DNA from 3 places in the Streptomyces sp. P17 genome. Region 2 is predicted to be linked to each of the others. Evidence: riboswitches for the same ligand, from Rfam matches in the RefSeq annotation. Region 2 holds a riboswitch; each other region holds the start of a gene.
The links. Region 2 has a riboswitch for thiamine pyrophosphate ahead of thiO (glycine oxidase ThiO). Riboswitches for the same ligand answer to the same signal wherever they lie in the genome.
Positions count from the first base shown of each region.

Region 1: it holds a riboswitch for thiamine pyrophosphate, as region 2 does, so the genes downstream of both, RMT89_RS28510 (thiamine ABC transporter substrate-binding protein) here and thiO (glycine oxidase ThiO) in region 2, are expected to answer to the same signal.
Region 3: it holds a riboswitch for thiamine pyrophosphate, as region 2 does, so the genes downstream of both, thiC (phosphomethylpyrimidine synthase ThiC) here and thiO (glycine oxidase ThiO) in region 2, are expected to answer to the same signal.

Region 1 is NZ_JAVRBF010000050.1:1,131-11,367, reverse strand. It holds gene RMT89_RS28550 (M23 family metallopeptidase) at 15-566, opposite strand; gene rpsB (30S ribosomal protein S2) at 839-1,762, shown strand; gene tsf (translation elongation factor Ts) at 1,921-2,757, shown strand; gene pyrH (UMP kinase) at 2,944-3,702, shown strand; gene frr (ribosome recycling factor) at 3,844-4,401, shown strand; gene RMT89_RS28525 (phosphatidate cytidylyltransferase) at 4,401-5,525, shown strand; gene RMT89_RS28520 (SRPBCC family protein) at 5,635-6,084, shown strand; gene rlmN (23S rRNA (adenine(2503)-C(2))-methyltransferase RlmN) at 6,379-7,485, shown strand; TPP riboswitch at 7,510-7,617, shown strand; gene RMT89_RS28510 (thiamine ABC transporter substrate-binding protein) at 7,614-8,690, shown strand; gene RMT89_RS28505 (iron ABC transporter permease) at 8,726-10,237, shown strand, end outside.
Region 2 is NZ_JAVRBF010000001.1:46,319-56,555, forward strand. It holds gene RMT89_RS00235 (thiazole synthase) at 1-599, opposite strand, end outside; gene thiS (sulfur carrier protein ThiS) at 603-803, opposite strand; gene thiO (glycine oxidase ThiO) at 800-1,957, opposite strand; TPP riboswitch at 1,955-2,066, opposite strand; gene RMT89_RS00250 (hypothetical protein) at 2,120-2,470, shown strand; gene RMT89_RS00255 (FAD-dependent oxidoreductase) at 2,557-3,720, shown strand; gene RMT89_RS00260 (Rv2175c family DNA-binding protein) at 3,773-4,144, shown strand; gene thiE (thiamine phosphate synthase) at 4,219-4,866, shown strand; gene metF (methylenetetrahydrofolate reductase [NAD(P)H]) at 4,976-5,899, shown strand; gene RMT89_RS00275 (hypothetical protein) at 5,956-6,906, shown strand; gene RMT89_RS00280 (NAD(P)/FAD-dependent oxidoreductase) at 6,981-8,480, opposite strand; gene RMT89_RS00285 (TetR/AcrR family transcriptional regulator) at 8,929-9,558, opposite strand; gene RMT89_RS00290 (YhgE/Pip domain-containing protein) at 9,582-10,237, opposite strand, start outside.
Region 3 is NZ_JAVRBF010000007.1:106,019-116,255, reverse strand. It holds gene hisC (histidinol-phosphate transaminase) at 1-542, opposite strand, end outside; gene RMT89_RS06540 (LacI family DNA-binding transcriptional regulator) at 970-2,082, shown strand; gene RMT89_RS06535 (metallophosphoesterase) at 2,284-3,360, shown strand; gene RMT89_RS06530 (hypothetical protein) at 3,553-4,425, shown strand; gene RMT89_RS06525 (VWA domain-containing protein) at 4,495-5,895, opposite strand; gene RMT89_RS06520 (hypothetical protein) at 5,977-6,282, opposite strand; gene thiC (phosphomethylpyrimidine synthase ThiC) at 6,390-8,177, opposite strand; TPP riboswitch at 8,170-8,360, opposite strand; partial or broken gene RMT89_RS06510 (YibE/F family protein) at 8,432-9,063, shown strand; gene RMT89_RS06505 (SsgA family sporulation/cell division regulator) at 9,266-9,703, opposite strand; gene RMT89_RS06500 (IclR family transcriptional regulator) at 9,803-10,237, opposite strand, start outside.

The sequences.
Region 1 (10,237 bases), on a different contig from region 2:
CCGGAACGTCGGCTTCACGGGAGCGGTACTCCCAGCACCGGCAGCAGTCTCGACGGTCCCCTGTTCAGCAGGGACAAGGGGTTCAGGTAGGTGTCGTCCCGCAGCAGGCCCCAGTGGACGCATGCCGCCGCGCAGTGGGACGCAGGGCCACTCGCCGTGCCGACCACCTGGCCTGCCCTCACCTCGTCTCCCTTCGTCACCTCCGGGTCGATCGGCTCGTACGTCGTTCGGAGGGGTGGGGCGCCGGTGTTCTTCAGTTCGATGGAGAGCACACCTCGTCCCGCCACCTGCCCCGCGAAGAGCACTCTGCCCGCCGTCACCGCTCGTACTGGAGTGCCCGCCGGGGCTGCCAGGTCCACCCCTCGGTGGCCTCTGGCATAGGGCGTCGGCGGGGGCTCCCAGCCGCGCAGGACCGTGGGGCCGGGCACCGGCCAGGTCACCGCCGTCGGGCGGCCCGAGGCGGCGTCCGTCGCCGTGAAAGACAGGGGCGCCTCAGGCCCGGCCCCTCCCGGCACCAAAGTCGTCAGCGCCAGTACCGCCGTACCCGCGCATCGTTTCGCTCGCATGCCCACAGACTCGCGCCACCACCGTCGATCATGGCGTGATCTGTGGACCACTCCCCGGTTGTGGACAGCGGCGTCACCCGGTGCCTTCTCGGTCCCGTACACTTCTTCTGGCGATCCGGGTCACCGGGTCGACTTCGCACGCCCCGACATCGGGTCGACAAAACGACCCGTGTCAGCGCTCCTCGGTCCTTCGTGGCACGGCGCATGTGGGCGTCAGGCGCGGGAGCCGTCCGGCATCCGCGGCACAACCGAGAAACTCAAGGAGAACGGCCATGGCCGTCGTCACGATGCGGGAGCTGCTGGAAAGCGGCGTCCACTTCGGTCACCAGACCCGTCGCTGGAACCCGAAGATGAAGCGCTTCATCTTCACCGAGCGCAACGGCATCTACATCATCGACCTGCTCCAGTCGCTGTCGTACATCGACCGCGCCTACGAGTTCGTCAAGGAGACCGTCGCCCACGGCGGCACGGTCATGTTCGTCGGCACGAAGAAGCAGGCGCAGGAGGCCATCGCCGAGCAGGCCACCCGCGTCGGCATGCCCTACGTCAACCAGCGCTGGCTGGGCGGCATGCTCACCAACTTCTCCACCGTCTACAAGCGTCTGCAGCGCCTCAAGGAGCTTGAGCAGATCGACTTCGAGGACGTCGCCGCTTCGGGTCTGACCAAGAAGGAGCTCCTGGTCCTCTCGCGTGAGAAGGCCAAGCTGGAGAAGACCCTCGGTGGTATCCGCGAGATGCAGAAGGTGCCCAGCGCCGTCTGGATCGTGGACACCAAGAAGGAGCACATCGCGGTCGGCGAGGCCCGGAAGCTCAACATCCCGGTCGTCGCCATCCTCGACACCAACTGCGACCCCGACGAGGTCGACTACAAGATCCCGGGCAACGACGACGCGATCCGCTCCGTCACCCTGCTCACCCGTGTGATCGCCGACGCCGTCGCCGAGGGCCTCATCGCCCGTTCCGGTGTGGCGACGGAGGGCAAGGGCGAGAAGGCCGCGGGCGAGCCGCTCGCCGAGTGGGAGCGCGACCTGCTTGAGGGCGAGAAGAAGGCCGAGGAGGCTCCGGCTGCCGCCGAGGCCCCCGCCGAGGCCGCCGCTGAGGCCCCCGCCGAGGCCGCCGCCGAGGCGCCCGCCGAGGCCGCTGCCGAGGCTCCGGCCGCCGATGAGGCTCCGGCTGCCGAGGCCGAGCAGGCCTGACCCGTCAGCGTCAGGGTTGACGGCGGGGGCGGTGACATCAAGTCCGCCCCCGCCGTTCACCCGTAGGTCAGCGGTGGGTCGTCGGTCCGCGACTACATGTGGATCGCAGACTCCGCAGATCTTCGATCTTCCAGACTTCGAGAAAGATTTCGAGACTCATGGCGAACTACACCGCCGCCGACGTCAAGAAGCTCCGTGAGCTCACGGGCGCCGGCATGATGGACTGCAAGAAGGCGCTGGACGAGGCCGAGGGCAACGTCGACAAGGCCGTCGAGGCGCTCCGCATCAAGGGCCAGAAGGGCGTCGCCAAGCGCGAGGGCCGCTCCGCCGAGAACGGCGCCGTGGTCTCCCTCATCGCCGACGACAACACCTCCGGTGTCCTGGTCGAGCTGAAGTGCGAGACGGACTTCGTCGCCAAGGGTGACAAGTTCCAGGCCGTCGCCCACCAGATCGCCGAGCACGTCGCCAAGACCGCCCCGGCCGACATCGAGGCCCTGCTCGCCTCCGAGATCGAGGCCGGCAAGACCGTCCAGGCGTTCGTGGACGAGGCCAACGCCAACCTCGGCGAGAAGATCGTCCTCGACCGCTTCGCGCAGTTCGCCGACGGTTTCGTCTACGCCTACATGCACCGCACCATGCCCGACCTGCCCCCGCAGATCGGTGTCCTGGTCGAGCTGGACAAGGCCGACGCCGAGCTGGCCAAGGGCATCGCCCAGCACATCGCCGCCTTCGCGCCGAAGTACCTCTCCAAGGACGAGGTCCCGGCCGAGGTCGTCGAGTCCGAGCGCCGCGTCGCCGAGGAGACCACCCGCGCCGAGGGCAAGCCCGAGGCCGCCCTGCCGAAGATCGTCGAGGGTCGCCTCAACGGCTTCTTCAAGGACGCCACGCTGCTCGGCCAGCCGTACGCGCTCGACAACAAGAAGTCCGTCCAGAAGGTCCTGGACGAGGCCGGTGTCACCCTGAAGCGCTTCACGCGTATCAAGGTCGGCATCTGAGTCCGTACCGCGATCGACGCTCGACCCCGATAGGGTCGACAGCAGTCGTCCGCGTACGCCGTCACTTGTGTGGCGGACGACAGCAGATCTGACGAGGAGGCCATTGCCGCGCATGGGACACGAACCAGTTCCCATCGGCAGTGGCCTTCTTCGTATGTGCGACCCGTTCAAAGAATTGAGAATTCCATGACCACCAAGGCCCAGAAGAGCGACGACGGCAAAGTACGCGGCCGGTATCTGCTGAAGCTGTCCGGAGAGGCCTTCTCCGGCGGTGGCGGCCTGGGCGTGGACCCGGACGTGGTGCACAAGATCGCCCGCGAGATCGCGGCCGTCGTGCGCGACGGCGCGCAGGTCGCGGTCGTCATCGGCGGCGGCAACTTCTTCCGTGGCGCCGAACTCCAGCAGCGCGGCATGGACCGCGCCCGCTCCGACTACATGGGCATGCTCGGCACCGTGATGAACTGCCTCGCCCTCCAGGACTTCCTGGAGAAGGAGGGCATCGACAGCCGGGTCCAGACCGCCATCACCATGGGCCAGGTCGCCGAGCCGTACATCCCGCTGCGCGCCGTGCGCCACCTGGAGAAGGGCCGTGTGGTCATCTTCGGCGCCGGTATGGGCATGCCGTACTTCTCCACCGACACGACCGCCGCCCAGCGCGCCCTGGAGATCGACGCCGAAGCCCTGCTGATGGGCAAGAACGGCGTGGACGGGGTCTACGACTCCGACCCGAAGGCCAACCCGGACGCGGTCAAGTTCGACTCCCTCGGCTACGGCGAGGTCATCACCCGGGACCTCAGGGTCGCCGACGCCACCGCCATCACGCTGTGCCGCGACAACAAGCTTCCGATCCTGGTGTTCGAGCTTCTGGTGGAGGGCAATATCGCCCGCGCCGTCAAGGGTGAGAAGATCGGCACGCTTGTGGGTGACCAGGACAGCCGGGACTGACAGGCAAGACCTACGGACCCTGACCGGGGGATGGACAATGTCCTGCGGGTCGGGAACCGTGCAGGAAGAAGACGCGACGCAGCCGGCCGCCGCCCCTCAGGAACCGCAGCCGGGCCTACTCAAGACACGCAGGAGCAAGTGGTGATCGAAGAGACCCTCCTTGAAGCCGAGGAGAAGATGGAGAAGGCCGTCGTGGTCGCCAAGGAGGACTTCGCCGCGATCCGCACCGGCCGTGCGCACCCGGCGATGTTCAACAAGATCGTGGCCGACTACTACGGCGCGCCGACGCCGATCAACCAGCTGGCCTCGTTCTCCGTGCCGGAGCCGCGCATGGCGGTCGTGACCCCCTTCGACAAGAGCGCGCTGCGCAACATCGAGCAGGCGATCCGCGACTCCGACCTGGGCGTCAACCCGAGCAACGACGGCAACATCATCCGTGTGGTGTTCCCCGAGCTCACCGAGGAGCGCCGCCGCGACTACATCAAGGTCGCCAAGGGCAAGGCCGAGGACGCGCGCGTGTCCATCCGCTCGGTGCGCCGCAAGGCCAAGGACGCGATCGACAAGCTGATCAAGGACGGCGAGGTCGGCGAGGACGAGGGCCGCCGGGCGGAGAAGGAGCTCGACGACTCCACCCACAAGTACGTGGCGCAGGTGGACGAGCTCCTGAAGCACAAGGAAGCGGAGCTGCTCGAGGTCTGATGAACGACTCTTCCTGGGGAGCGCCGCCACAAGCCGGGTACTGGGGGCCGTCTGACCAGGGGCCTGTCCAGGGGGCTGCCCCGGCGGGTCCCGCGTACGATGCGCCTGAGGCGCAGCACACTCGCCCCATGCCCATCGTGCCCGACGTACCGTCGTATGGCGGAGACCAGGATGACGACCGGGGGGCCGCTCGGCTGAGTGGCCCCCTGTTCCGCGACGAGACGCCGCGGGCGCAGCCCCACGGGAACGCGCCGCAGAATCCGGAGCCCATGCACGACGCCCCGCAGCCTGCGCCCCGACCGCAGAAGAAGAGCGCGGGGCGCGATCTGGGTGCGGCGATAGGGGTCGGTATCGGGCTCGGCGCGGTGATCGTCGCCTCGCTGTTCGTCTACAAGGCCGTGTTCGTCGGCGTCGTGGCCGTCGCCGTCGTCGTGGGTCTGTGGGAGCTGACCAGGCGGCTCGACGAGCGCAAGGGCATCAGAGCGCCGCTCGTGCCCCTCGCGGTCGGCGGTGCCGCGATGGTCGTCGCCGGTTACGTCCGGGGCGCCGAGGGCGCCTGGGTGGCGATGGCGCTGACCGCGCTGGCCGTCCTGGTCTGGCGGATGACGGAACCGCCGGAGGGCTACCTCAAGGACGTCACCGCGGGCGTCTTCGCGGCCTTCTACGTTCCGTTCCTGGCGACCTTCGTCGCGATGATGCTCACCGCCGACGACGGCCCGGCCCGGGTGCTGACGTTCCTGCTGCTGACGGTGGTCAGCGACACCGGGGCGTACGCGATCGGCTGGCGCTTCGGCAGGCACAAGCTCGCCCCGCGCATCAGCCCCGGCAAGACCCGCGAGGGGCTGCTGGGGGCGGTTTCGTTCGCCATGGTCGCGGGCGCGCTGTGTATGCAGTTCCTGATCGACGACGGCGCCTGGTGGCAGGGCCTCGTGCTCGGCCTCGCGGTGGCGGGCAGCGCCACGCTGGGCGACCTCGGCGAGTCGATGATCAAGCGTGACCTCGGCATCAAGGACATGGGCACGCTGCTGCCGGGGCACGGCGGCATCATGGACCGCCTGGACTCGCTGCTGCCGACGGCGCCGGTCGTCTGGCTGCTGCTCGTGCTGTTCGTCGGATCCGGCTGAGCGTCGTATCCGTCCTGGACGAGCCCCCGCCTCGGCGGGGGCTCGCCTGTTCAGTCGGGCGGTCCGGTGGGACGATTTGGGTGTACGCCCTCAAAAAGGGAGTTCAACCATGTCCGTCATCCGAGAATCCATCGACGTCGACTGCACGCCCGAAGACGTCTACGCGTATATCACCGACCCCTCCCACCTGCCCGAATGGCAGCTGAGCGCCGTCAAGGCGGAGCCGCTCGAAGAGGGGCCCCTGCACCCCGGTTCCCAGGTCCGGGTCACGCGCCGTATCGGCAACCGTGAGATCCCGATGACCGTGGAGTTCGACGACCTCGTCCCGGCGCGCAGCTGGGATCTGCACGGGGTCACGGGGCCCGTGCGGCCCCGTACCCACGGTTCGATCGAGCCGCTCGACGACGGCCGTCGCTCCCGCGTGACGATAGAGATCGACTTCGAAGGACACGGTCTGGGCAAGGTCCTGGTGCCCCTCGTCGTCCGTCCCCAGGTCCGCAAGGAGCTTCCGAGGGACGAGGCACTCCTCAAGGAGAGGCTGGAGGGGACCACGGCGTAGGTCCTTTCGGCGGACCGGTCCCGCGGGCGGTCGCCAAGGTCCGCCCCCGGGTCGGCTACATCTGTTTCCGAGGCGCCGCCAGCGTGCGGAAGTGTGCTGCAAGTGGTGTGAGGCACCGGTCCCGCAGCCGCCCGGACGCCTCCGCAGACGCCGCTACTGCGGCAAGGCGCACCGCCGCCGGAGCCGGATCCTGGAAGCCGTCCTCACCTTCTTCGGCAGTCTGCAGGCGGCCGCCCGGGGTGGTATTGCCGGGTGGGAGGGCCTGGTCAATCGATCTGCGACACTGGTACGGCCATGCCTAAGCCCGGAGAACTCACATTCGTCGCCCCGCGCGGAGTCAAGAAGCCGCCGCGGCACCTTGCCGATCTTTCGCCCGCCGAGCGTAAGGACGCCGTCGCGGCGGTCGGGGAGAAGCCGTTTCGTGCCAAGCAGCTCTCGCAGCACTACTTCGCGCGGTACACCCACGACCCCGAGCAGTGGACCGACATCCCCGCCGGGGCGCGCGGCAAGCTGCGCGAGGAGCTGTTCCCCGAGCTGATGACCGTCGTACGGCATCTGTCGACCGATGAGGGGACCACCCGTAAGACGCTGTGGCGGCTGTTCGACGGGACGCTCGTCGAGTCCGTGCTGATGCGGTACCCGGACCGGGTCACCATGTGCATCAGCTCGCAGGCCGGGTGCGGGATGAACTGCCCCTTCTGTGCCACCGGGCAGGCCGGGCTGGACCGGAATCTGTCCACCGCCGAGATCGTCCATCAGATCGTCGACGGGATGCGGGCCCTGCGGGACGGGGAGGTCCCCGGCGGGCCGGCTCGGCTGTCCAACATCGTCTTCATGGGCATGGGCGAGCCGCTCGCCAACTACAACCGGGTCGTGAGTGCCATCCGGCGGCTCACCGATCCGGAGCCCGACGGCCTTGGGCTGTCCCAGCGTGGCATCACCGTCTCCACCGTCGGTCTCGTCCCGGCCATCAACCGGTTCTCCGACGAGGGCTTCAAGTGCCGGCTCGCGATCTCGCTGCACGCGCCCGACGACGAACTGCGCGACACCCTCGTCCCCGTGAACACCCGCTGGAAGGTCCGCGAGGTCCTCGACGCAGGGTTCGAGTACTCCGCCAAGTCCGGACGCCGGCTGTCCATCGAGTACGCGCTCATCCGGGACATCAACGACCAGGCCTGGCGCGGTGACCGGCTCGGGCGGCTGCTCAAGGGCAGGCCCGTGCATGTGAACCTGATTCCGCTGAACCCGACTCCGGGCTCGAAGTGGACCGCCTCCCGGCCCGAGGACGAGAAGGCCTTCGTCGAGGCCATCGCCGCCCACGGCGTGCCGGTGACGATCCGGGACACCCGTGGTCAGGAGATCGACGGGGCCTGTGGTCAGCTCGCGGCCACCGAGCGGTAGTCTGATCGTCGTACGTACATCTTCAATATCCGACAGGGGAGCGCGACAGCGCTGAGAGTGCGGCGATCGGGCCGCAGACCCTCTGAACCTCGCCCAGGTCATTCTGGGTAGGAAGTTCGGTCATCACCGTGAACAACAAGAAGCATCTGGCTGCCTTCGTCGGCCTCGGTCTCGTCGTGCTGTCCGCGTGCGGGTCGTCCGGCGACGGCGAGTCCGCCGGCGGCTCCAGGACTGTCACCCTCGTGAGCCACAACTCGTGGGCCGTCTCCAAGAACGTCCTCGCCGCCTTCGAGAAGGAGTCCGGCTACAAGGTCAAGGTCCTGGAGGACGGCGACGCCGGGCAGGCCGTCAACAAGGCCATCCTCACCAAGGACAACCCGCAGGGTGACGTTTTCTTCGGCGTCGACAACACCCTGCTGTCCCGGGCGCTCGACAACGGGCTCTTCCAGCCGTACGAGGCGAAGGGCCTCGAACAGATCGACGCCGGCTTCCAGCTCGACAAGGGCGAGCACCGGGTCACGCCGGTCGACTACGGCGACATCTGCGTCAACTACGACAAGCAGTACTTCGAGGACCGCAAGCTGACCCCGCCGGCCTCCCTCGACGACCTGATCAGGCCCGAGTACAAGAACCTCCTGGTCACCGAGAACGCATCCACCTCCTCACCAGGACTCGGCTTCCTGCTCGGCACCGCCGCGCAGTACGGCGACGACGGCTGGCCGGACTACTGGAAGAAGCTCAAGGCCAACGGCGTGAAGGTGGTCGACGGCTGGGAGCAGGCCTACAACGAGGAGTTCTCCGGCTCCGCCGGTGGCAAGGCCGCGAAGGCGGACCGGCCGCTCGTCGTGTCGTACGCCTCCTCGCCGCCCGCCGAGGTGATCTACGGCGACCCGAAGCCGACGACCGCTCCCACCGGGGTCGCGGAGGGCACCTGCTTCCGGCAGATCGAGTTCGCGGGCCTGCTGAGCAACGCCAAGAACAGCGAGGGCGGCAAGGCGCTGATCGACTTCCTGGTCAGCAAGAAATTCCAGGAGGACATGCCGCTGAACATGTTCGTCTACCCCGTGGTCGAGGAGGCGAGCGTGCCCGCGGAGTTCACCACGTACGGGCCCGCGGCCAAGGACCCGCAGACCATGGACCCCGCCAAGATCGCCGAGTATCGCGATGAGTGGGTCAAGTCGTGGACCTCGCTCGTACTGAAGTAGCCGGCCGGACCAGGCATGCGGCGCGGCTGGGCCTCATGGCCCTGCCCGTCGCGTTCTTCGGCGTCTTCTTCGCCTACCCTGTCGCCGCGATCGTCGCGCGCGGTCTGCGGGTCGACGGGGGATGGCAGCTCGGCCGGATCGGGGATGTCCTGAGCCAGCCGGACATCCGGCACGTCCTGTGGTTCACCACTTGGCAGGCCCTCGCCTCCACCGCGCTGACCCTGCTGATCGCGCTGCCCGGCGCGTATGTGTTCGCCCGCTTCGACTTCCCCGGCAAGCAGATCCTGCGGGCCGTGGTGACAGTGCCGTTCGTGCTGCCGACGGTCGTCGTCGGTACGGCCTTCCTGGCGCTCGTCGGGCGCGGCGGACTGCTCGACGAGTTGTGGGGCGTACGGCTGGACACGACCGTATGGGCGATCCTGCTGGCGCATGTCTTCTTCAACTACGCGGTCGTCGTGCGCACCGTCGGAGGGCTCTGGGCGCAGCTCGACCCTCGGCAGGAGGAGGCGGCGCGGATGCTCGGGGCGTCGCGCTTGACGGCGTGGCGGCAGATCACCCTCCCGGCGCTCGGCCCGGCCGTGGCCGCCGCCACCCTGATGGTCTTCCTGTTCACCTTCACCTCCTTCGGTGTCGTGCAGATCCTCGGCGGCCCGACCTTCTCCACCCTCGAAGTGGAGATCTACCGCCAGACCTCCGAGATCTTCGACCTGTCCACGGCCGCGGTCCTCACGATCGTCCAGTTCGCGGCCGTCGGCGGAATCCTCGCCCTGCACGCCTGGACCGTACGGCGGCGGGAGACCGCCCTGCGTCTGGTGGACGCCTCGCAGACCGCGCGCCGGCCGCGCGGGGCCGGGCAGTGGGCGCTGCTGGCCGGGGTCCTCGCCACCATCGCCGTACTGCTTCTGCTGCCGCTCGCCGTGCTGGTGCAGCGGTCCCTCGGCGCCCCCGACCTCGCCTACTACCGGGCGCTGACCTCCGCCGACGGCGGAGTCTTCCTGGTCCCGCCGATCGATGCGATCGGCAACTCGCTGTCCTACGCCGTCGTCGCCACCGCCATCGCCGTGCTGATCGGAGGCCTCGCCGCCGCCGCGCTGACCCGGCGGGACGCGGGCCGGTTCGTACGGGGATTCGACGCGCTGCTGATGCTGCCGCTCGGGGTGTCCGCGGTGACCGTCGGATTCGGCTTTCTGATCGCCCTGGACGAGCCGCCGCTGGACCTGCGGGCCAGCTGGATCCTGGTGCCGCTCGCGCAGGCGCTGGTCGGGGTGCCGTTCGTCGTACGGACCATGCTGCCGGTGCTGCGAGCCGTCGATCACCGGTTGCGGGAGGCCGCGGCCGTGCTCGGGGCGTCGCCGTGGCGGGTGTGGCGGGAGGTGGATCTGCCCTTGGTGCGGCGAGCTCTGCTGATCGCGGCCGGGTTCGCTTTCGCCGTATCGCTGGGGGAGTTCGGGGCGACCGTGTTCATCGCGCGGCCGGACAATCCGACGCTGCCGGTCGCCGTGGCCAAGTTGCTCGGGCGGGCCGGGCAGCTCAACTACGGCCAGGCG
Region 2 (10,237 bases):
CCCAGCTCCATCGCCAGCGCCGCGTCCGAGGCGGTACCGGCCCCGGCGTCCAGGATCACCGGCACGCGCGCGTGCTCCACGATCAGCTGGAAGTTGTGCGGGTTGCGGATCCCGAGCCCGGAGCCGATCGGGGACCCCAGCGGCATGATCGCCGCGCAGCCGACGTCCTCCAGTTTGCGGGCCAGCACCGGATCGTCGTTCGTGTACGGCAGTACGGTGAACCCGTCGTCGACCAGCGTCTCGGCCGCGTCCAGCAGCTCGATGGGATCCGGCAGCAGCGTCCGCTCGTCGGCGATGACCTCCAGCTTGATCAGATCGGTGCCGAGCGCTTCGCGCGCGAGGCGTGCCGTCAGGACGGCTTCCCCCGCCGTGAAGCACCCCGCCGTGTTCGGCAGCACCCGGATGCCCAGCTTCTCCAGCACCGACAGCACCGAGCCGTGCACCGAGGCGTCCACCCGGCGCATCGCGACCGTCGTCAGCTCCGTCCCGGACGCGACCAGCGCCCGCTCCAGCACCTCAAGGGAGGGCGCACCGCCCGTACCCATGATCAGGCGGGACGAGAAGGACGTACCGCCGAGGACAAAGGGATCGTCGGCCATAGGTCAGCCTCCTTGGACGGCGGTCAGGACCTCGACCCGGTCCCCCTCGGAGAGGGACGTCGAGGACCACTGCGCGCGCGGGACGACGGTTTCGTTGAGCGCGGCGGCCACGCCGGAGGGCGCCGCGGTGAGGGACTTCACGAGCGTGTCGAGAGCCGTGCCCGGCTCGATCCGCCGACGCTCGCCGTTGACCGAGATGTTCATACGGGCTGCTCCGTGAGTGCGAACCGCTTCGGGCTGAACGGACGGGCCTCGTCCGGGAGTTCACCGGTGACCAGGGCGTGCGCGAGGGCGTCCCCGGTGACCGGGGTGAGCAGCACGCCGTTGCGGTAGTGCCCGGTCGCCAGCAGCAGCCCGTCGAGCTCGGTCGGGCCCAGCAGCGGCGCGTTGTCGGGGGACCCGGGACGCAGCCCCGCGCGGGTCTCCGTCAGCGGCAGCTCGGTGATGCCCGGCATCAGCTCGTGCGCGTCGCGCAGCAGCTCGTACACGCCTCCCGCGGTCACCGTCGTGTCCCAGCCCAGCTCCTCGCTGGTCGCCCCGACGACCAGCTCGCCGTTCTCCCGGGGCACGAGGTAGACCTGGCTGCCGCGCACCACCGCGCGCACGGTCCGGCTCAGGAACGGCGCGTGCCGCTTCGGCACGGTCAGCCGCAGCACCTGCCCCTTCACGGGCCGTACGGGAGGCAGTACGTCCTCCGGGACGCCCGCGAGCCGCCCACTGAGGCTGCCGGCCGCGAGGACCACCTGCCCGGCGCCGAGAGCGGTGCCGTCGTCGGTCACGCAGCCCGCAGCCCGTCCCTGGGCGACGGACAGCCGGGACGCCCACGCCCGGTGGAAGACCACGCCCGCCCGCTCGCAGGCCGTCACCAGCGCCCGCGCCAGGCGCCGCGGGTCGATCTGGTGGTCGCCGTCCACCCGGAGCCCGCCCCGCACACTCGGCGCGAGCATCGGCTCCAGACGCCGGCAGTCCCGCCCGGACAGCCACTCGGAGTCGAGCCCCGACTCCCGCTGCAGGGCGTGCAGTTCCCGCAGATGCGCGCGGTCGTCGGCGTCGAGGGCGACCGCGAGCGTGCCGCACTGCCGGTAGCCGAGGTCCTGTCCGGTGAGCTCGGTGAGCTCGGCCGCGAACTCGGGGTAGCGGCGGGCCGAGGCCAGATTCAGGCCGAGCAGCGTCTGCTCGCCGTAGTGCAGTTCCGTGACGGCGGCCAGCATGCCCGCGGCCACCTGGGCGGCGCCGCCGCCCGGTTCGGGGTCCACCACGGCCGTGGTGAACCCGCGCTGTGCGGCCCGCCACGCCGTGACCAGGCCGATGATTCCGCCCCCGAGGACGAGGACGTCTGACGAACGCGTAGGCGACATGGGCGTCCAGCCCCTCCCTTCGCCGGCATGACCCGGATCAGGTTCGTACGGTCGGAGGCCGCCAGCCTCCCTCTCAGCCCGGTGCGTCCGGGCTCCCGCGAGTGCTTGTACGGTGGCCACCCTAGCCCGTGGTTCCGCGCCTCTGTAAGGGAGCCCTTTGCCGTGCCCCGCTCGCTCGACGGCCTCGTCCTCGCCCCTGTCGCCGACCAGGCCCCAGGTCAGGTGGGTACGCGGACCCGGTTCACCTACCACGAGAAGGACGGGGAGATCTGGGCCGAGTACGCGGGCGGCGATGTCGTACGCGGGCATCTGGTGGGTACGCGGGAGGGCGACCGGCTGGACTTCCGGTATGTGCAGCTCAAGCGGGACGGGACCACGTCGTCCGGGCACTGTGTGTCGACGGTCGTGGAGCTGCCCGACGGGCGGCTGCGCCTTGAGGAGACCTGGGAGTGGGAGTCGCAGCCGGGAAACGGGACCAGCGTTGTGGAGCAGGTCACGCGGCACGACGGCTGACTGACAAATTGTCAGTTGTCTATGGTGATCAGGTGAGCGAGCAGACGACGACGTCGCAGCGGCGGGTGGTGGTGGTCGGCGCGGGCATGGCCGGCGTCCAGACCGCGGTCGCCTTGCGGGAACAGGGCTTCACGGGCTCGGTGCGGGTGATCGGCGCCGAACCCCACCAGCCCTACGACCGGCCCCCGCTGTCCAAGGCCGTCCTGCTCGGCAAGGCCGAGGGATCCGCCTTCGACGTGGACTTCGAGGCGCTCGGCATCGAACTCGGCCTCGGCCGCGAGGTGCTGGGCGTGCGCCCCGCCGACCATGAACTGGACACCGCCGAGGGGCCCGTCCCGTACGACGTCCTCGTCCTCGCCACCGGTGCCGAACCGATCCGGCTGCCGGGGGCCGAGGGTATTGCCGGAGTGCATCTGCTGCGCACCCTGGACGACGCCGAGAGGCTGCGGCCCGTGCTCGTCCGGCAGCACGACATCGTGGTCGTCGGCGCGGGCTGGATCGGCGCCGAGTTCGCCACGGCCGCGCGCGAGGCGGGCTGCTCGGTGACGGTCGTCGAGGCCGCGGACCGGCCGCTCGCGGGGGCGCTGCCCGCCGAGGTGGCCGCGCCGATGGCCGCCTGGTACGCCGACAGCGGTGCCGAGCTGCGCACCCACGCGCGCGTGGCGCGCGTCGAGCCCGGCGCGGTGGTCCTCGACGACGGCTCGCGACTGCCCGCGGGCGCCGTCGTGGTCGGCATCGGCGCCCGTCCCGTCACCGCCTGGCTGGCCGGTTCCGGCATCGAGCTCGGTGCGCAGGGCGAGGTGGTGGCCGACGACCATCTGCGCACCTCCGCGCCCGGCATCTACGCGGTCGGCGACTGCGCCTCCTTCCCCTCCGCCCGGTACGGCGAGCGTCTGCTGGTCCACCACTGGGACAACGCCCTGCAGGGGCCGCGCACGGTCGCCGCCGACATCATCGGCGAGGCCCCCCTGGTCTACGACCCGGTCCCGTACTTCTGGTCCGAGCAGTTCGGCCGCTTCGTCCAGTACGCAGGCCACCACGCCTCGGCCGACATGACCCTGTGGCGCGGCGACCCGACGGGCCCGGCCTGGACGGTCTGCTGGCTGCGCGAGGGCCGTCTGGTGGCCCTGCTGGCCGTGGGCCGGCCCAGGGATCTGGCGCAGGGACGCCGGCTGATCGAATCGGGCACCCGCATGGACCCGGCCTTGCTGGAGGACCCGGCGAGGCCGCTGAAGAAGGCGACGGCCTAGCACGGACCGGCCTGGCTTCCTGTTGTCAGTGCGGGATGGCAGGCTTGGTTCTGTGACCGAGATTGACGCAAAGATCGATGCTCTCGTCCCCGCCTGGCTCACCCTCCCCGACATCGCCGAACAGCTCGGCGTCGAGGTGACGCGTGTGCGGCAGCTGGTCAAGGACGGCCAGCTCATCGCCGTACGCCGTGGTGAGAACCGCGCGCTGCACGTCCCCGCCGCCTTCATCGACGGGGCCGAGCGGAAGGTCGTCAAGGGCCTGTCCGGGACCCTGACGCTACTGCGGGACGACGGCTTCACCGACGAAGAGATGCTGGAGTGGCTCTTCACCCCCGACGAGAGCCTGCCCGGCACCCCCGCGCAGGCCCTGAGCGAGAATCGCGGCACGGAGGTGAAGCGCCGCGCCCAGGCGCTCGCCGTCTGAGCACTGATCGACACCAGGTGTACGGGCCGCGGGGCGCCCGAGGCCCGTACACCACCGACAACGGGGGGACACGTATGCCCGACACCGCACGCGACCGGTTCAGCGACGCGCGGCTCTATCTGTGCACGGACGCCCGCAAGCGCCAGGGCGACCTCGCCGAGTTCCTGGACGCGGCCCTGGCGGGCGGTGTCGACATCGTGCAGCTGCGCGACAAGGGCATGGAGGCCGCCGAGGAGCTGGAGCACCTGGCGGTCTTCGCCGACGCCTGCGCGCGGCACGGCACGCTGCTCGCGGTCAACGACCGCGCGGACGTCGCCCACGCCGCCGGGGCCGATGTCCTGCACCTGGGCCAGGGCGACCTCCCGGTGTCCGCCGCCCGCGCGATCCTCGGCGAGGACGTCCTGACCGGCCGCTCCACGCACGCGGAGTCCGAGGCCGAGGCGGCCGCCGCCCAGGAGGGCGTGGACTACTTCTGCACCGGCCCCTGCTGGCCCACTCCGACCAAGCCCGGCCGCCATGCCCCCGGCCTGGATCTGGTCCGGCACACCGCCGCCCTCGGCACCGACCGCCCCTGGTTCGCCATCGGCGGCATCGACCTGGGCAACCTCGACGAGGTGCTGGAAGCGGGCGCCCGCCGGGTCGTCGTCGTACGGGCGATCACGGAGGCGGACGACCCCGGGGCCGCGGCGGCGGAGTTCGCGAAGCGGCTGCGGCAGGCGTAGCGGCCCTCAAGCGGCGCCGTTTGTCCAAGGGCTGGACAACAACCCGACAATTCGGGCAAATATCCGGCATCCGGTTGGGGGACCGTCGCCCCCTGACTAACCTGCGGGTATGGCCCTCGGCACCGCATCCACCAGGTCGGACCACGCTCGTACCGTGCGCGAGATGCTCGCGACCGGCAAGACGACGTACTCCTTCGAGTTCTACGCCCCGAAGACCCCGAAGGGCGAGCGGAACCTGTGGAACGCGCTGCGCCGGGTCGAGGCCGTGGCGCCCGACTTCGTCTCCGTGACCTACGGCGCGGGCGGCACCACCCGCGCCGGCACGGTGAAGGCGACCGAGGCCATCGCCTCCGACACCACGCTCACCCCGATCGCCCACCTCACGGCCGTCGACCACTCGGTGGCCGACCTGCGCAACATCATCGGGCAGTACGCCGACGCCGGGATCCGCAACATGCTCGCCCTGCGCGGCGACCCGCCCGGCGATCCCATGGGCGACTGGGTGCCGCACCCGCAGGGCCTGACCTACGCCGCCGAACTCGTCGAACTGATCAAGGCGTCCGGCGACTTCTGTGTGGGCGTCGCGGCCTTCCCCGCGATGCACCCGCGCTCCGCGGAGTGGGAGACGGACGTCCGGCACTTCGTCGACAAGTGCCGGGCCGGCGCGGACTACGCGATCACCCAGATGTTCTTCGAGCCGGAGGACTATCTGCGGCTGCGTGACCGGGTCGACGCGGCGGGCTGCGCGACCCCGATCATCCCGGAGATCATGCCGATCGCCAGCGTGAAGACGCTGGACCGCATCCCGTCCCTCACCAACGCGGCCTTCCCGGCGGCTCTGAAAGAGCGGATCCTCACAGCCAAAGACGATCCGGCCGCTGTACGCTCCATGGGAATCGAGTTCGCCACGGAGTTCTGCGCGCGGCTGCTGGCCGAGGGAGTGCCCGGACTGCACTTCATCACGCTCAACAACTCCACGGCGACACTGGAGATCTACGAGAACCTGGGCCTGCACCATCCTCCGCAGGCCTAGACCGGCCGCACCGCTGTACGACACACTGCGTAACGGCCACTGGGAGAGGGGCGTACATGGGCTGGACGGTCCTCTACATCGCGTTCGGCATCGTCGCGCTGTGGCTGCTCGGTGAGGTGCTGCTGCAGTACAAGGCACGCCTGCGCTGGCGGCTGCTCGCTTTCGTCGGCTTCCTGGGCGTCGTGCTCGGGGTGCTGATCCCGTCCGTGATCGTCATCGCGCTGGGCGCGGCGGCCTTCGCGGTCGGGCAGACCTACGTCACGCTGTCCTTCCGCCGCGGCTTCGCCTCCGGCTGGGTGGTGAACGCTCCGGCGCTGGGCGGCTCCAAGCGCCGCCGCGGCGAGCCCGAGTACCAGGACCCGGCCCTTGAGGTCTCCGACCTCCAGGCGGGCGAGGGCGACTACGGCGACGAGGGCGGCTACGGCCGCGACAACGCCGGCTACGGCCAGGACGACGCCTACGACCGCGACGACGTCTTCACCCCCTCGCGCGCGGCGGGACCCTCGGCCGCCGAGACCACCTCGGTCTACGAACCGCAGCCCCTGCCGGACGACACCGGCTCCTACGGCGTCTACGGCACCACCCCCGACCCCTCCTACGCGGCGGCGGACCAGCCCCAGGACCAGTACGCGACCGCGTCCCAGGGCACGGACCAGGGTTACGGCTACGACGGCTACACCGGGTACGACCAGCAGCAGTACGGCTACGACACGACCGGGCAGCAGCAGTACGCCGCCTACTCCGACCCGTACATCGGCACCCAGACCTATGGCGGCGGCTCGTACGACGCGGGTTACGCCCAGCAGTACGGCCAGCAGGGCTACGCCCAGGACCAGTACGTCACCGGCACCTACACCGGCGAGACGACCCCGCCCGGCGGGGTGTGGGTTCCGCAGCAGCGCAGCACCGACGACCCCTACGGCGGCGAACTCCCGCCGGAGCAGCCGTACCCGTACCAGGGCGGCCAGGGGCAGCAGGGCGGGTACGACGAGCAGTACCGCTTCTGATCACTGCCGAGACCAGTACTGCTTTCGATCACTGTCGATGACCAGTACTGCTTTTGATCACTGCCGGGGCCCGGTCACTGCGAGCCCTGGAAGTCCGGTCCCTCCACGATCAGTCCGGCGACCAGCGCACCCGACATGCCCGCGTGAGGGAGGCCGCCGCCGGGGTGCGACCAGCCGCCGACGCTGAACAGGCCCGGTATCCGCGTGCTGTTGGCCGGGTACAGGAAGGTCCCCTCCGCCGCGGCCAGCGCGGGTGCGGGCACCGCGCCGCCCTCGGCGCCCGTCTCCGCCTCGGTGTGCACCGGCGTACGGACCTCGCGCCACAGCGTCCGCTCACGCAGGCCCGGTAGCGCGCGCTCGGCCGCCTCGACCATCCGGTCCGCGAAGGAGTCGGCGGCGCCGGGCGCGGTCCAGTCGTACAGCGTCCGGGAGGGCACCGTCGCCGTGAGTACCACCGACTCGTGCTCCTCGTCGGGTCTGAGGGCGGGGTCGTCCGGGCGGTCGACACGGACCGTCGGCCGCGCGGGCGGCTCACCGAGCCCGAGGGCGCCCAACTCGGCACCCCGGTCCGGGGCGTGGACCACCGTCCGGAGCGCGGCACCCGCCTCGCGCGCACCGCGCAGCGCCAGGCAGACCACGACCCGGCCGCTGCTCACACCCTCCGGCCTGGGCTCGACGTCCGCCACGCCGTACACCTCATGCCCGGTCAGGCCCCAGGGCCTCGTACCGACCACGAGGTCCGCCTCCGCCACCGTGCCGTCCGCGAGTTCAAGACCCGCCGACCGGCTCTCCTTCTCCAGCACCCCGGTCACCTCGGCGCCGAAGTGGAACTCGACCTTCCGGGCCAGGCACCGCTCATACACCGCACGCGCCAGCTCCCGCATCCCGCCGAGGACGTACCAGGTGCCGAAGGCGTGTTCCATGTACGGCAGGACCGCCGCGCTCGCCGGGGTGACGTCGGGATCCAGGCCGTATCCGAGCGCATGGCTCTCCAGCAGGGCGGTCAGCCGGGGGTCGCGCAGCTCCCAGGCGCCGATCTCGGCGAGCGTGGCGGCCCGGCGGGCGCGCAGCAGGCGCTTGTGCGGGACCGCCGGATAGGGCTCGCGCCCGGCCAGCACCTCCCAGTTGGGCCACAGGGGCTCCTCCAGGAGCGGTCTGCGGCTGCGGTCCCAGGCCTCGCGGGCCCGGACCAGGAAGTCGCCCCAGCGTCCGCCCGCGCCCGACCCGAGCGCCTCGTCCAGGGCCGCGACGACTCCCGCGCGCGAGGCGTTCGGCAGCGAGACCTCGGTGCCGTCCGCGAAGACATGCCGCGAGGACGGGTCGACCTGGACCAGCCCGACGCGGTCCTCCAAGGGCTCCTTGCCGGTCTTGACGAACAGATCGCGCCAGACGGCGGGCAGCGTCAGCAGACCGGGGCCGGTGTCGAAGGAGAAGCCGTCCCGCTCGAAGCGGCGCACCGCTCCGCCGTACGTCTCCGTACGCTCGTACACCGCCACCCGGTGGCCCGCGACGGCCAGCCGGGCCGCGGCCGCCATCGCGCCCATCCCGGCGCCGATCACCGCAATCCGTGCCATGCCAGGGACTTTATCCGCCACCACTGACAGTCACGGCGGCGGAGGTCCGCCCGGCGTTCGGGGGAGTACCGGCACGGACGCGTTCGTCGCCAGTGGGCGACAGGCCGGCCTGGGCCTGCGTGCGCAGGTCTGAGTACGTGTACCTAGGCGGTGAGATGAGTACGCGCGCGGATGGGCCGCGACCTGCGTGAACGAGAGAGTGGAGGCACGGAGAAGGGGCACGGCTCCGGTACCGGCGACACGGGGCGCCGGAACGGAGCCGCCCTGGATCCGCTCCTTCCGCCGGCCCGCGTGCCGGCGGAAGCGAGACACGGGGAACCCGGGGGAACGACCGGACGGGGGACCAACGGGGGAAACGGGGGAGCACGAAGGAAAGCGCCGGTTCGCGGTGGCCCGTGGGGGACGTGGCCATCTCGGACCGGCGCTTCTCGTCTGCGCGCGGAGCCGGTCAGCCCCGGCCGCTCACCCGCCCCTGGAGCAGCCGCGACAGCGCCGCGTGCACATCGTCCAGGGAGCGCTCCGGCTGGAAGGACTGCCAGTCCAGGGCCGCCACCAGGACCATGCCGACCAGCGCGGCGGCGGACAGCGGGACGTCGATCTCGTCGCTGAACTCGCCGTTCGCCACACCGTCGCGCAGCACGCCCTCCACCACGGCGACGACCTCCTGCCGGACCACCATGAGCGTGGACTGCCAGGCCCGGTTGGTGCGCCACAGCTCGGCCACGTAGAGCTGGGTGAAGGACGGGTAGGCGGCGATGAAGCCGAGCCCCGCGCGGATCATCGCGTCCAGGGCGTCGACCTTGGTGCCGCCGTCCCGGTCCGTGCGTTCGGCCGCCTCTTGGAGGGAGGTCTTGAGCAGACCCACGCCGTGCCGCAGCAACTCCTCGAAGAGGACGGACTTGCTCGCGAAGTTGTAGTAGACCGTGCCCTTCGCGACCCCGGCCCGCTCGGCGATCTCGTCCACCGTGGTGGCGGAGAAGCCCTGCTCGGCGATGAGCGTGACGGCGGCCTCGTAGAGCTTCTGCCGGGTGGCCTCACGGCGGGTGCTGCCGCCCGACGCGGCGCTGCTGCTTTCCATGGCCATGATTGTCCCGCGCGCGGTCACAGGCTCAGCTCCGGGTGCAGCCGGTCGAGGGTCCACACCTGGCGGCGGCGCGCCGACAGCGCGGTCAGCGCGAGGGCTCCCGCGGTGAAGGCGACGAGCACCACGCACGCGTGCCAGACCGGGCCCAGACCGCCGCCCGTGATGAGCCTTCTGAGGGCCTCGACGACGTAGCTCATCGGCAGGAAGGGGTGCAGTGCGTTGAAGAAGGCCGGACTGGTCTGGACGGGGTACGTGCCGCCCGCGGACGTCAGCTGGAGCATCAGCAGGGCGAGCACGAGGATCCTGCCCGCCGCCCCGAACCGGGCGTTCAGCCACTGCACGAGGGACGCGAAGCAGGCCGTGACCAGGAACAGGAAGCCCACCGTCCCGGCCGCGCGGGCCATCTGGAGCCCGACCGCCCAGTGCAGCACCGCCATCAGGGCCACCGTCTGGAGCACCCCGATCGCCACCACAGGGAGCCAGCCCGCCAGCGCGATCCGCCACGCCGAGGCGCCCGCCGCGAGCGCGCGCCGGTTCATCGGCGCGATCAGCATGTACGCCACCATCGTGCCGACCCACAGGGACAGCGGGATGAAGTACGGGGCGAATCCGGTGCCGTAGTTGGGCGCCTTGTTCAGGTCCTCGGAGACCAGCCGGACCGGGTCGGACATCA
Region 3 (10,237 bases), on a different contig from region 2:
ACCCGGTCCAGGAACCGCTCCAGCTCCGGCCGCTTCACGACCGTGCCGGTGGGGTTGTTGGGGTTGCAGACGAAGATCAGCCGGGTCCGGTCGGTGATGGCCTCGGCCATCGCGTCCAGGTCGTGCACATCACCGGAGGTCAGCGGCACCCGTACCGAGGTCGCCCCGCTGATCTGTGTGATGATCGGGTACGCCTCGAAGGACCGCCAGGCGTAGATGACCTCGTCGCCGGGGCCGGAGGTGGCCTGCAGCAGCTGCTGGGCGACGCCGACCGAGCCGGTGCCGGTGGCCAGGTGGGAGAGCGGGACGCCAAAGCGCTCGGAGAGCTCGTTCATCAGGCCCGTGCACGCCATGTCCGGGTAGCGGTTGAAGGCGGAGGCGGCGGCCGTCACGCTCTCCATCACCCCGGGCAGCGGCGGATAGGGGTTCTCGTTGGAGGACAGCTTGTAGGCGACCGGGCCGCCGGCCGCGGCGGGCTTGCCCGGCTTGTAGGTGGGGATACCCTCCAGCTCGGCGCGCAGCTTGGGGCTCGTCTCGCTCACCGCAGTCCTCCTCGCGACCACCGGCGGCCCATCGTCACCACCGGCTTCCAATGCTTCTCACCTTATGAGGATTCGGCTCGGCTGCGTACAGGTGCGGACCGACCTCCTGCGTCACACCGGCATCAGGGGCATCAGGGGCATCAGGGGCAGAAGCTGTACGAAGTAGGGGGCGCGTCACACATATATCTATGCGCCGGTGGCTCGCGCCGTGGCGCGCATCCCTCGTGAAGGTGAGTTGAGACCTCTTCGAAACATCGGAACCTTGGCAGGTGTGCGCACGCCGACAAGTCACGTATTGCCATGGGAGCGCTCAACTCCCTTGCAATCCAAAGCTTCTGACGGTGCATGACCTTGCAGAAACGTGCCTGTCAACCGCTGCATATGCGTCCGCACTACCCCACCGCATGAGCCCTACTATCGGCTCGCCATGACAGCAGCAGGGAAGCACCAGGTGAGCCGCGCGGAGACCGCCCGCCGGGGCAACCGGCCGGGCCGGGCAGGCATCAGAGACGTCGCCGCCGCCGCCGGAGTCTCCATCACGACCGTCTCCGACGCCCTCAACGGCAAGGGCCGGCTCCCCGACGCCACCCGACGCCACGTCCGCGAGGTCGCCGACCGGCTGGGGTACCGCCCATCGGCCGCGGCCCGAACCCTCCGTACCGGAAAGTCGGGCCTCATCGGCCTGACCGTGACGACGTACGGGGATGAACCTTTCACCTTTACCGAGTTCGCCTACTTCGCCGAGATGGCCAGAGCCGCCACCTCAGCCGCGCTCGCCCGCGGCTACGCCCTCGTCATCCTCCCCGCGACCTCCCGCCACGACGTGTGGTCGAACGTCGCCCTGGACGGCACCGTCGTCATCGACCCCTCAGACCAGGACCCTGTGGTCAGCGAACTGGTCCGGCAGGGTCTCCCGGTCGTCTCCGACGGCCGCCCGGGAGGCTCGCTGCCGGTCACCGCCTGGGTCGACAACGACCACGAGGCCGCGGTCATGGGCATCCTCGATCATCTCGCCGACGCCGGCGCCCGCCGGATCGGCCTGCTGACCGGGACGACGACGGACACGTACACCCATCTGTCCACCACCGCCTACCTCCGCTGGTGCGAGCGGGTCGGCCAGGATCCGGTGTACGAGGCCTACCCGGCGCACGACCCGTGCGCGGGCGCCGTCGCCGCCGACCGGCTGCTGGCCCGCCCCGACCGCCCCGACGCCGTCTACGGCCTGTTCGACCCGAACGGCACCGATCTGCTCGCCGCCGCCCGCCGCTACGGGCTGCGGGTACCGGACGACCTGCTGCTCGTCTGCTGCAGCGAGTCCACCGTGTACGCCAACACCGAGCCGCCCATCACCACGCTCTCGCTGAAGCCGCGCCGGATCGGCACGGCGGTGGTGCAGCTGCTCATCGACGCGATCGAGGGGGTCGAATCGGACCAACCGGTCGAGCAGGTGATACCGACCGAGCTGATCGTGCGTACCTCGTCCCAGCGACGTTCGCCGCGCACGACCGTCAGTCCGCCGCGGTCGCCCGAGGAGCAGTAGAACCGGCCGTAAACGCAGGCGGTAGAAGCCCTGCCCAACCGGGGCGAAAGCCGCGGTGAACCGGAGCCCTGCTCTGATTCACCACCCCTGGGTCATCACATGGCGCGATCGGCATTCCTATGATGGGCCCACGACACCGCGGGCCGCTGCGACCAGGCAGTCCGATGCGGTGCAGATGCGGCGCGATGGTGGAGGGGTCTGATGACTCAGGGGGCCGGTCAGGGACCCGAGGTGGAGCGGACGGCGACGTTGCGCGACTTCCGGGTGCCCGCGTACGTCCACGAGACCGGTCCGTACATCCACAGCACGCATCCGGGCGACATCGCGCCGCCGGTCGAGGAGACCTACCCCGAGGGGTACACCCCCACCCAGCGCGACCTGCCCGTCATCAACCGCGGTGACACGCTTCAGGTGACCGTCGAGCCGGTGACGGCGGTGCCCGCGCAGCAGTCGGGCGGCCCCGGTCCGCTGTTCGTCGTGGGCGATGTCCACGGCTACCTCGACGAACTGGTGGCCGCCCTCCAGGAGAAGGGCCTGATCGACTCCGCCGGCAACTGGTGCGCGGGCACCGCCCGGCTGTGGTTCCTCGGCGACTTCACCGACCGCGGCCCGGACGGCATCGGCGTCATCGACCTCGTGATGCGGCTGTCCGCCGAGGCCGCCGCGGCCGGCGGCTACTGCAAGGCCCTGATGGGCAACCACGAACTGCTGCTCATCGGCGCCAAGCGGTTCTCCGACACCCCCGTCAACTCCGGCGCGGGCACCGCCACCTTCCAGGCGGCCTGGCTGCTCAACGGCGGACAGAAGACCGACATGGACCGCCTCCAGGACCACCACCTCCAGTGGATGGCCCGCCTGGACGCCATGGAGGAGGTCGACGGGCATCTGCTCGTCCACTCCGACACCACCGCCTACCTCGACTACGGCCGCTCCATCGAAGAGGTCAACGACACCGTCCGCGAGACCCTCACCCGCAACGACGCGGACGAGTGCTGGGACCTGTTCCGCAAGTTCACCAAGCGCTTCTCCTTCCGCGACGAGGGCGGCTCCGACGCCGTACGCTCCCTCCTCGATACGTACGGCGGCACCCGTATCGTTCACGGCCACAGCCCGATTCCCTATCTGCTGGGCGAGGTCGGCTCCGAGGACGGCGAGGACGGCGGCGGGCCGGTGGTCGAGGGACCGCACATCTACGCCGGCGGTCTGGCCATCGCGATGGACGGCGGAGTGACCATGGCCGGAAAACTGCTGGTCCAGCAACTTCCCCTGGATATCTGAACGTTCCGCGGGCAGACCTCCCCCGGGCCGGAACGGCCGAAGACGACGCAGGCCAGGGCCCAATTTCTGGAAACCCCCTGTCACCGTGTGCCGTCACCGCTCTACCATCGGCTTATCCGTAGCAGGCTCCCCTCCGTTTCTGCCCGACGGCTCGTCGCCATGCGAGCCCCAAGCCCTACGGAGCATCGGGGGATGCACATGAACAGCGTTCCGCAGCACCTGCACAGTGAGGACCGCCAGGAGTACGAGCGGATCCTCGATGAGGCGCTGCGCTCCGCACCAACCCGCCCGGAACTGGCCGCTGTCGGACAGCGGCTCAACCCCGAACAGCTGCGCACCATGGCGCTCAACGCCTCCGCGATCATCACGGCGGCCGCGGCGACCGAGTACCAGCATTACGTGAAGGTCCGCGAGGAACTGCGCCACCCGGCGCCGTCCACCCCGTCGTCCGTTCGCGAGTCCGGCTCCACCGAGTCGGGTCCGAGCGTGATGGGGCTCGCCGCCACCATGGGAGAGGGCGCCGCCGAGACCGCCGGCGCGGGCATCGTCGCCGTCGCGGCAGTCCTCACCCCCGTCCTCGCCGGAATCGCCGCGGCGATCTTCCTGCTCGTGGGCTACATCCTGAAGATGCTCGAACCCGAGCCGGCGTTCGCCCAGACGATGCTCACCACCGGCTGGGTGTTCGGCGCCGTGACGGCGGCCGCGATCCTCGTCGCCGCCGTCGGACTGCTGCTCACCGCCCTGCGCAACAGGCCGGCACTCGACACCGGCCCCTACGGGCAGTTGGGCAGCGAGGTGGCCCGGGCCAGGGAAGCCTGGCGTGAAGCCCTGCTGGAGCGCGGCATCCTGCCGTTCCTGCGGGACGCGCTGGCCGACCCCGGCACCGCCGCCGCCCTGCACCGCACGGCACCCACGGCGCCGACCAGCCGCATGCCGAGCCTCGGCTACGACCGCCCGGGCTTCTCCAGCCCCGGAGAGGGCCCTGCGTCAGGCCCACGCCCGAGCTTCAGCAGTCCGGACTACACCAGTCCGGATTTCGGGGGCCCGGAGCACCAGCCGGAGTGACCCTGGTCCCTCGGCTTGCGCCCCCCGCCGCGGGGTGCGCAAGCCGAATGTCCGGGCCTTCAGCTGTGATCAGAGGATGCCCGCGCTGCGTGCGGCCACCGTCCAGTGCGGGAACTCCGACAGCAGCCGGTCGTACAGCTCCTGGTCGGGGACCGTGCTGATGTCGTCCACCGCGAAGAAACCGACGTTGTCGACACGGCGGCCGGGCAGGGTGTCGAAGCGCTCCAGGACGCCGTAGTCGGACTTGCCGAGGCCCACGAACTGCCAGAAGATCGGCTCCTCGACGGCCTCCCGGAGCTCCTTCTCGATCTGGGCGTTGCGGTAGACGCCTCCGTCGGAGAAGAACAGCACCAGGGTGGGGACCGGGGCGGGGTTCTGGCGGACGTAGGCGCGGACTTCGGCGATCACCTTCTGTTCCTCGTTCTGGATGCCGACCGTCCGCATGTCGACCTGGCTCTCTTCAAGCCCCTTCTTCCGCTTCTTGGCCCCGAAGAGGCTCATCTCACCGCACCTGACGTGCAGCCGCATCCACTCCGGCAGCTCCCCGAGCCGGAAGTCGGGCAGCCGGGCCGGGTTCGAGGCGAAGGTCCAGGCCTGCATCTCCCCGTCGTCGTCCAACTGCGCGGCCACGGCGGCCATCCGCTCCACGACGTCCGCGACGACTCCCCGGGAGTACAGGAACGACATGGACCCGGAGGCGTCCAGCACCAGGATGACGCGAGCGGTGATACCGGCGGCACCATGCTTGCTGAGACTGACCGCGACCTGCTGCTTACGGAGGTCCAGCCGCTTGCGCATGTCCACGGGCAGGCGCTCTTCGCCCTTGGTGAGACTGGGGGAGGCAGAGGGCGCGGCGGGCGGGGCGGCCGGCGGGGCGGCCGGCGATACGGCGGGCGCCGGCGCCGCCCTCGGCACCGGCGGTGGTGTCGGTAGGGCGGTCTCCTCCTCGTCCACCGAGATGCCGAAGTCCGTTGCCAGCCCCGCGAGTCCGGACGCGTACCCCTGTCCCACCGCCCGGAACTTCCACTTCCCCTGGCGCAGATACAGTTCGCCGCCGATGAACGCGGTCTCCGTGGCCGCCGCCGCGACGAACCGCGCGACCTCGCTCCCGGTCCGGTCGTCGACCAGCTTCAGCGTCAGTCCGGGCACCTGCCCGAACGTCCCGCCGTCGGCCGACGCGCACAGCACGATCCGCTCGACGGCCGGCTCCACCGCCCCGAGGTCGACGGCCACGGTGTCGGTGACGACGCCCCCGACGCGTTGCTTGCCCAGGTGGCTGACGGCCTTGGAGGCGTGGTGCGGCTGGTTGTAGAAGATGAAGTCGGCGTCGTCCCGCACGCGTCCGGCCGCGGTCAGCAGCAGCGCCGAGGCGTCCACGTCGGGCACTCCGGGTCCCTCGGACCAGGAGAGCTCCACGCGTACCGCCGGGGACTCGACAGGAAGATTGGCGCCCTTGCTCAGTGCGGTCATGGGATCAGTCTGCCCAGTGAGGCGGTGCCCCGAAAGCCCGGAACACCACCTCACCCCGGGGCGGCCGCGAACTGACCCAGGTCACCGGGCCGACCGAGCCCCACGGCTCAGGCTGGGCTGTGAGCGCAGGGCTCCCAACCTGTGGTGATCATCGGGGCCGGACAGGCTCTCGTCCATGGCCAGGAGCGACAGAAGCTGCACGGGACGTCCGGCCGAGGCCGCCGCCTCCAGCTTGTGATGGCCGTTGAGCAGGAAATGCGTCAGCCCCCAGTGCTCGTATTCGTCGGTCGACTGGAGGCTCACCGCGGGCTGACAGCGATCCAGCGTCGACACCGCGACTGCAGTCGGCACCGTCCCCTGCGCCATCCGCTCGCCATACTCCGCCACCCGCTCCCGGTCGTTCCAGAGCCCTGACCGACTCAGTGACCCAACGGATCCGCGCTTCGTGTGCTGCCCTCGGGCCGGCTCCGAAACGCGGACCCACCACATGGACCTCAGTCCGCGATCGGCAGGTACACGCGGTTGCCCGCAGCCGCGAACTCCTTGGACTTCTGCGCCATACCTTCCTCGATCTCCCCCGGTGTGCTGCCGTGCTGACGGCGGATGTCCTGCGAGATCTTCATCGAACAGAACTTCGGACCGCACATGGAGCAGAAGTGGGCGGTCTTGGCGGGCTCCGCCGGCAGGGTCTCGTCGTGGAACTCCCGTGCCGTGTCCGGGTCGAGGGCCAGATTGAACTGGTCCTCCCAGCGGAACTCGAAGCGGGCGTCGGACAGGGCGTCGTCCCACTCCTGGGCGCCGGGGTGTCCCTTGGCGAGGTCGGCCGCGTGGGCAGCGATCTTGTAGGTGATGACGCCGGTCTTGACGTCGTCCCGGTTGGGCAGACCCAGGTGCTCCTTGGGCGTGACGTAGCAGAGCATGGCCGTGCCCCACCAGGCGATCATCGCGGCACCGATGCCGGAGGTGATGTGGTCGTACGCGGGCGCGACGTCCGTCGTCAGCGGGCCGAGCGTATAGAACGGAGCTTCATCGCAGATCTCCTGCTGAAGGTCGATGTTCTCCTTGATCTTGTGCATCGGGACATGTCCCGGGCCCTCGATCATGGTCTGTACGTTGAAACGCTTCGCGATCCGGTTGAGTTCCCCGAGCGTCCTCAACTCGGCAAACTGCGCTTCGTCGTTGGCGTCCGCGATCGAGCCGGGCCTGAGGCCGTCGCCGAGCGAGTACGTGACGTCGTAGGCGGCGAGGATCTCGCACAGCTCCTCGAAGTTCTCGTACAGGAAGCTCTCCTTGTGGTGCGCGAGGCACCAAGCCGCCATGATCGAGCCGCCGCGCGAGACGATGCCCGTCTTGCGGTTGGCGGTCAGCGGCACATACGGCAGGCGGACGCCCGCGTGGACCGTCATGTAGTCCACGCCCTGCTCGGCCTGTTCGATGACGGTGTCCTTGTAGATCTCCCAGGTCAGCTCCTCGGCCCTGCCGTCGACCTTTTCGAGGGCCTGGTAGAGCGGCACCGTGCCGATGGGGACGGGGGAGTTGCGCAGCACCCACTCGCGGGTGGTGTGGATATTGCGGCCGGTGGAGAGGTCCATGACCGTGTCGGCGCCCCAGCGGGTCGCCCAGGTCATCTTCTCGACCTCCTCCTCGATGGAGGACGTCACCGCGGAGTTGCCGATGTTGGCGTTGACCTTCACCAGGAACCGCTTGCCGATGATCATCGGCTCGATCTCCGGGTGGTTGACGTTCGCCGGGAGGACCGCACGGCCTGCCGCGATCTCCTCGCGGACGACTTCTGGAGAAACGTTCTCCCGGATGGCGACGTACTCCATCTCGGGCGTGATCTCGCCCCGGCGCGCATACGCGAGCTGGGTGACCGCCTGGCCGTCCCTGCTGCGGCGCGGCAGCCGCGGCCGGCCCGGGAAGACGGCGTCGAGGTTGCGCAGGTTGCCGCCACGGGGCGAGGTGTGCTTGATCCCGTCGTCCTCGGGGCGGACGGGACGGCCCGCGTACTCCTCGGTGTCGCCGCGGGCGATGATCCAGTTCTCCCGCAGCGGGGCCAGACCCCGGCGGACGTCGGTGTCGACGAGCGGATCGGTGTACGGGCCCGAGGTGTCGTACAGCGTGACGGACTGCCCGTTGGTGAGGTGCACCTGACGGACCGGCACCCGTAGATCGGGGCGCGTGCCCTCGACGTACGCCTTGTGCCAGCCGATGGACTTCCCGGCCTCCTGGGACTTCTCGTCCTGGCTGGAGGCAGGCGTGCGTGCGTCCTTGATGGTCATAAGACCTACTCCCTACGCCGGCATTACCCGGTAACAGGTTCGGCGGTCGACGCAGCGGCTTCCGTCTGCCGACGTTCCGTGGGGAAAAGTCACTCGCGTGTGGTGACGTTCCACGTGAAACATCGCTGGGACGGAGGTCAGCGCCCTCTCAGCCCGGTGCTCCGAGCTCCCGCGTGTACAAAGGTGCCCCCACGTTAGCGTCAATTCGGGCGCGGTGAACAGGGGGCCCCTGTCGTTCTCGCGATGATCGGTCGGTGACCACGACGCATGAACCACCGCTCCTGCCTGAGCCGCCCCGCGGTCCCGGTTCCGGATCCACCGGCGGCGGTGACAGGCACGGAAACGGCCACTCCCACAGCCACGCCCATGGACCGGCGGCTCCGGTCTCCAGGCATCTGCGCAAGGTCATCGCGGCGGGTCTCATCCCGTTCACCGCGGCGGTGGTCGCCGGGCTCGTGGTGCTGTGGCCGGACGGCGCGCCCCGCACGAGCGCACCGGAGTCGGCTTCGGCCGGCAGACGCAGCAGGCCACGGTCACCGAGGTCGAGGAGGTCAGCCGCTCCGCGGCGAACGCCTCCGGGGTCCCGCCGACCGGCGACACCTCCACCGCCGAGGGCTCCTCTGCGCAGCAGCAGGAGGGCGGCATCTGCAAGAAGGCCACGGTCCGCGTCGACACCGGCAAGGACAAGGGCCGCACCTTCACCGAGATCGTCCAGCCCGACCAGTCGCGGCAACTTCACGAGGGCGAGAAGGTCGTGGTCGCCTACGAGCCCTCGGCGCCCAAGGACCTCCAGTACGCGGAGGAGATCGTGCGCACGCTGGTCGGCTCGATCGGCCTGGTCGCCTCTGTCCCGGTCACCACGGCTCTGGCCGCCCTGGTGGTCTCGGCCGACCACTCCGAACGGGAGCCCGCGATGGCCGGTGCCCAGACGGCTCCGGGGCGTGGGGGGCGGGGCGGCGGCGCAAGAGGTGAGGCTGGAGGTCGGCCCGAGGTGCTTCCCCGCTCAGCGAAGAAGCGTTCCTGCACGGCCCCGCAGCCCCCGCTGAAGCGTTACGGCACGGCTCCCCGCGCTGCCGTTCCCTAACGCTTCAGCCCGCGCTCTGCTCCTCCGCCAGGATGCGGTCCAGGGCCTCGTCGAGGCTGGCGTCGAAGTCGGACAACGCACCCTCCTGGCCCAGCGGCACCAGCTTGTCGGTGCGGTCGAGGAACGCCACGAGCGGCGCCGCGGAGGAGCGGAACAGCGCGTGATCGCCGCCGACCTGAAGCCGGATCAACACATCGCCGAGCTCATCGGGGTCGGCGGGTGTGACGCGCACATCGCCCTCACCGCACGGCCGGCCCACACCGTCGATCAGCAGCTCCCGCCCGAACGCCCAGGTCACCGGGGCGTCTCCGGGCAGATGGAAGGTCAGCCGCACGGCGTAGGGATCACAGGTCTCGTATCGCAGCTCCACCGGAATGCGGAAGGAGAGCTCCTCGGAGACGAGAAAGCTCATCATGACCTCTGCCTGTACGGACTCGCGCATCGCCTACCCCGTCATCTGCCGTCGGATTGGCCAGGAATGATCCCCCTGACACTGAGGCATCTTGCTGAACGTACACGGCAGATCACAAGGAGTGAGTTTTCAGATACTGATAGAGATCGCCAGTGACCCGAGATGACGTCCGATCTCGGTCTGCAACTGCCGTGCCGCGGCCAGCAGACGGTCGGCCTGATGAACCGGAAGAGAGATCGCCATCGTCGCCGCGGTGGTACCGACGGTGATCGGAATCGCCGCGCACACCGTGCCCAGTGCGTACTCCTGGCGCTCGATCACCAGTTCCATGCGCCGCGTCCGGTCCAGGCGCCGCAGCAGGGTGTGGTCGTCGCGCACGGTGTACGGGGTGATGGGCTGTACCGGATAGCGCTCCAGATGGTCCCGGCGGGTGGCCTCGTCCACCTGGGCCAGCAGGCACTGCCCGATGGCATGCGCGTGCCCGGTCTCGCGGAAGTCGGCCCACTCCTCGACCGCCGGGTTGCCCGGGGTGTCGGAGACACACATGACCTCGATCTCCCCCTC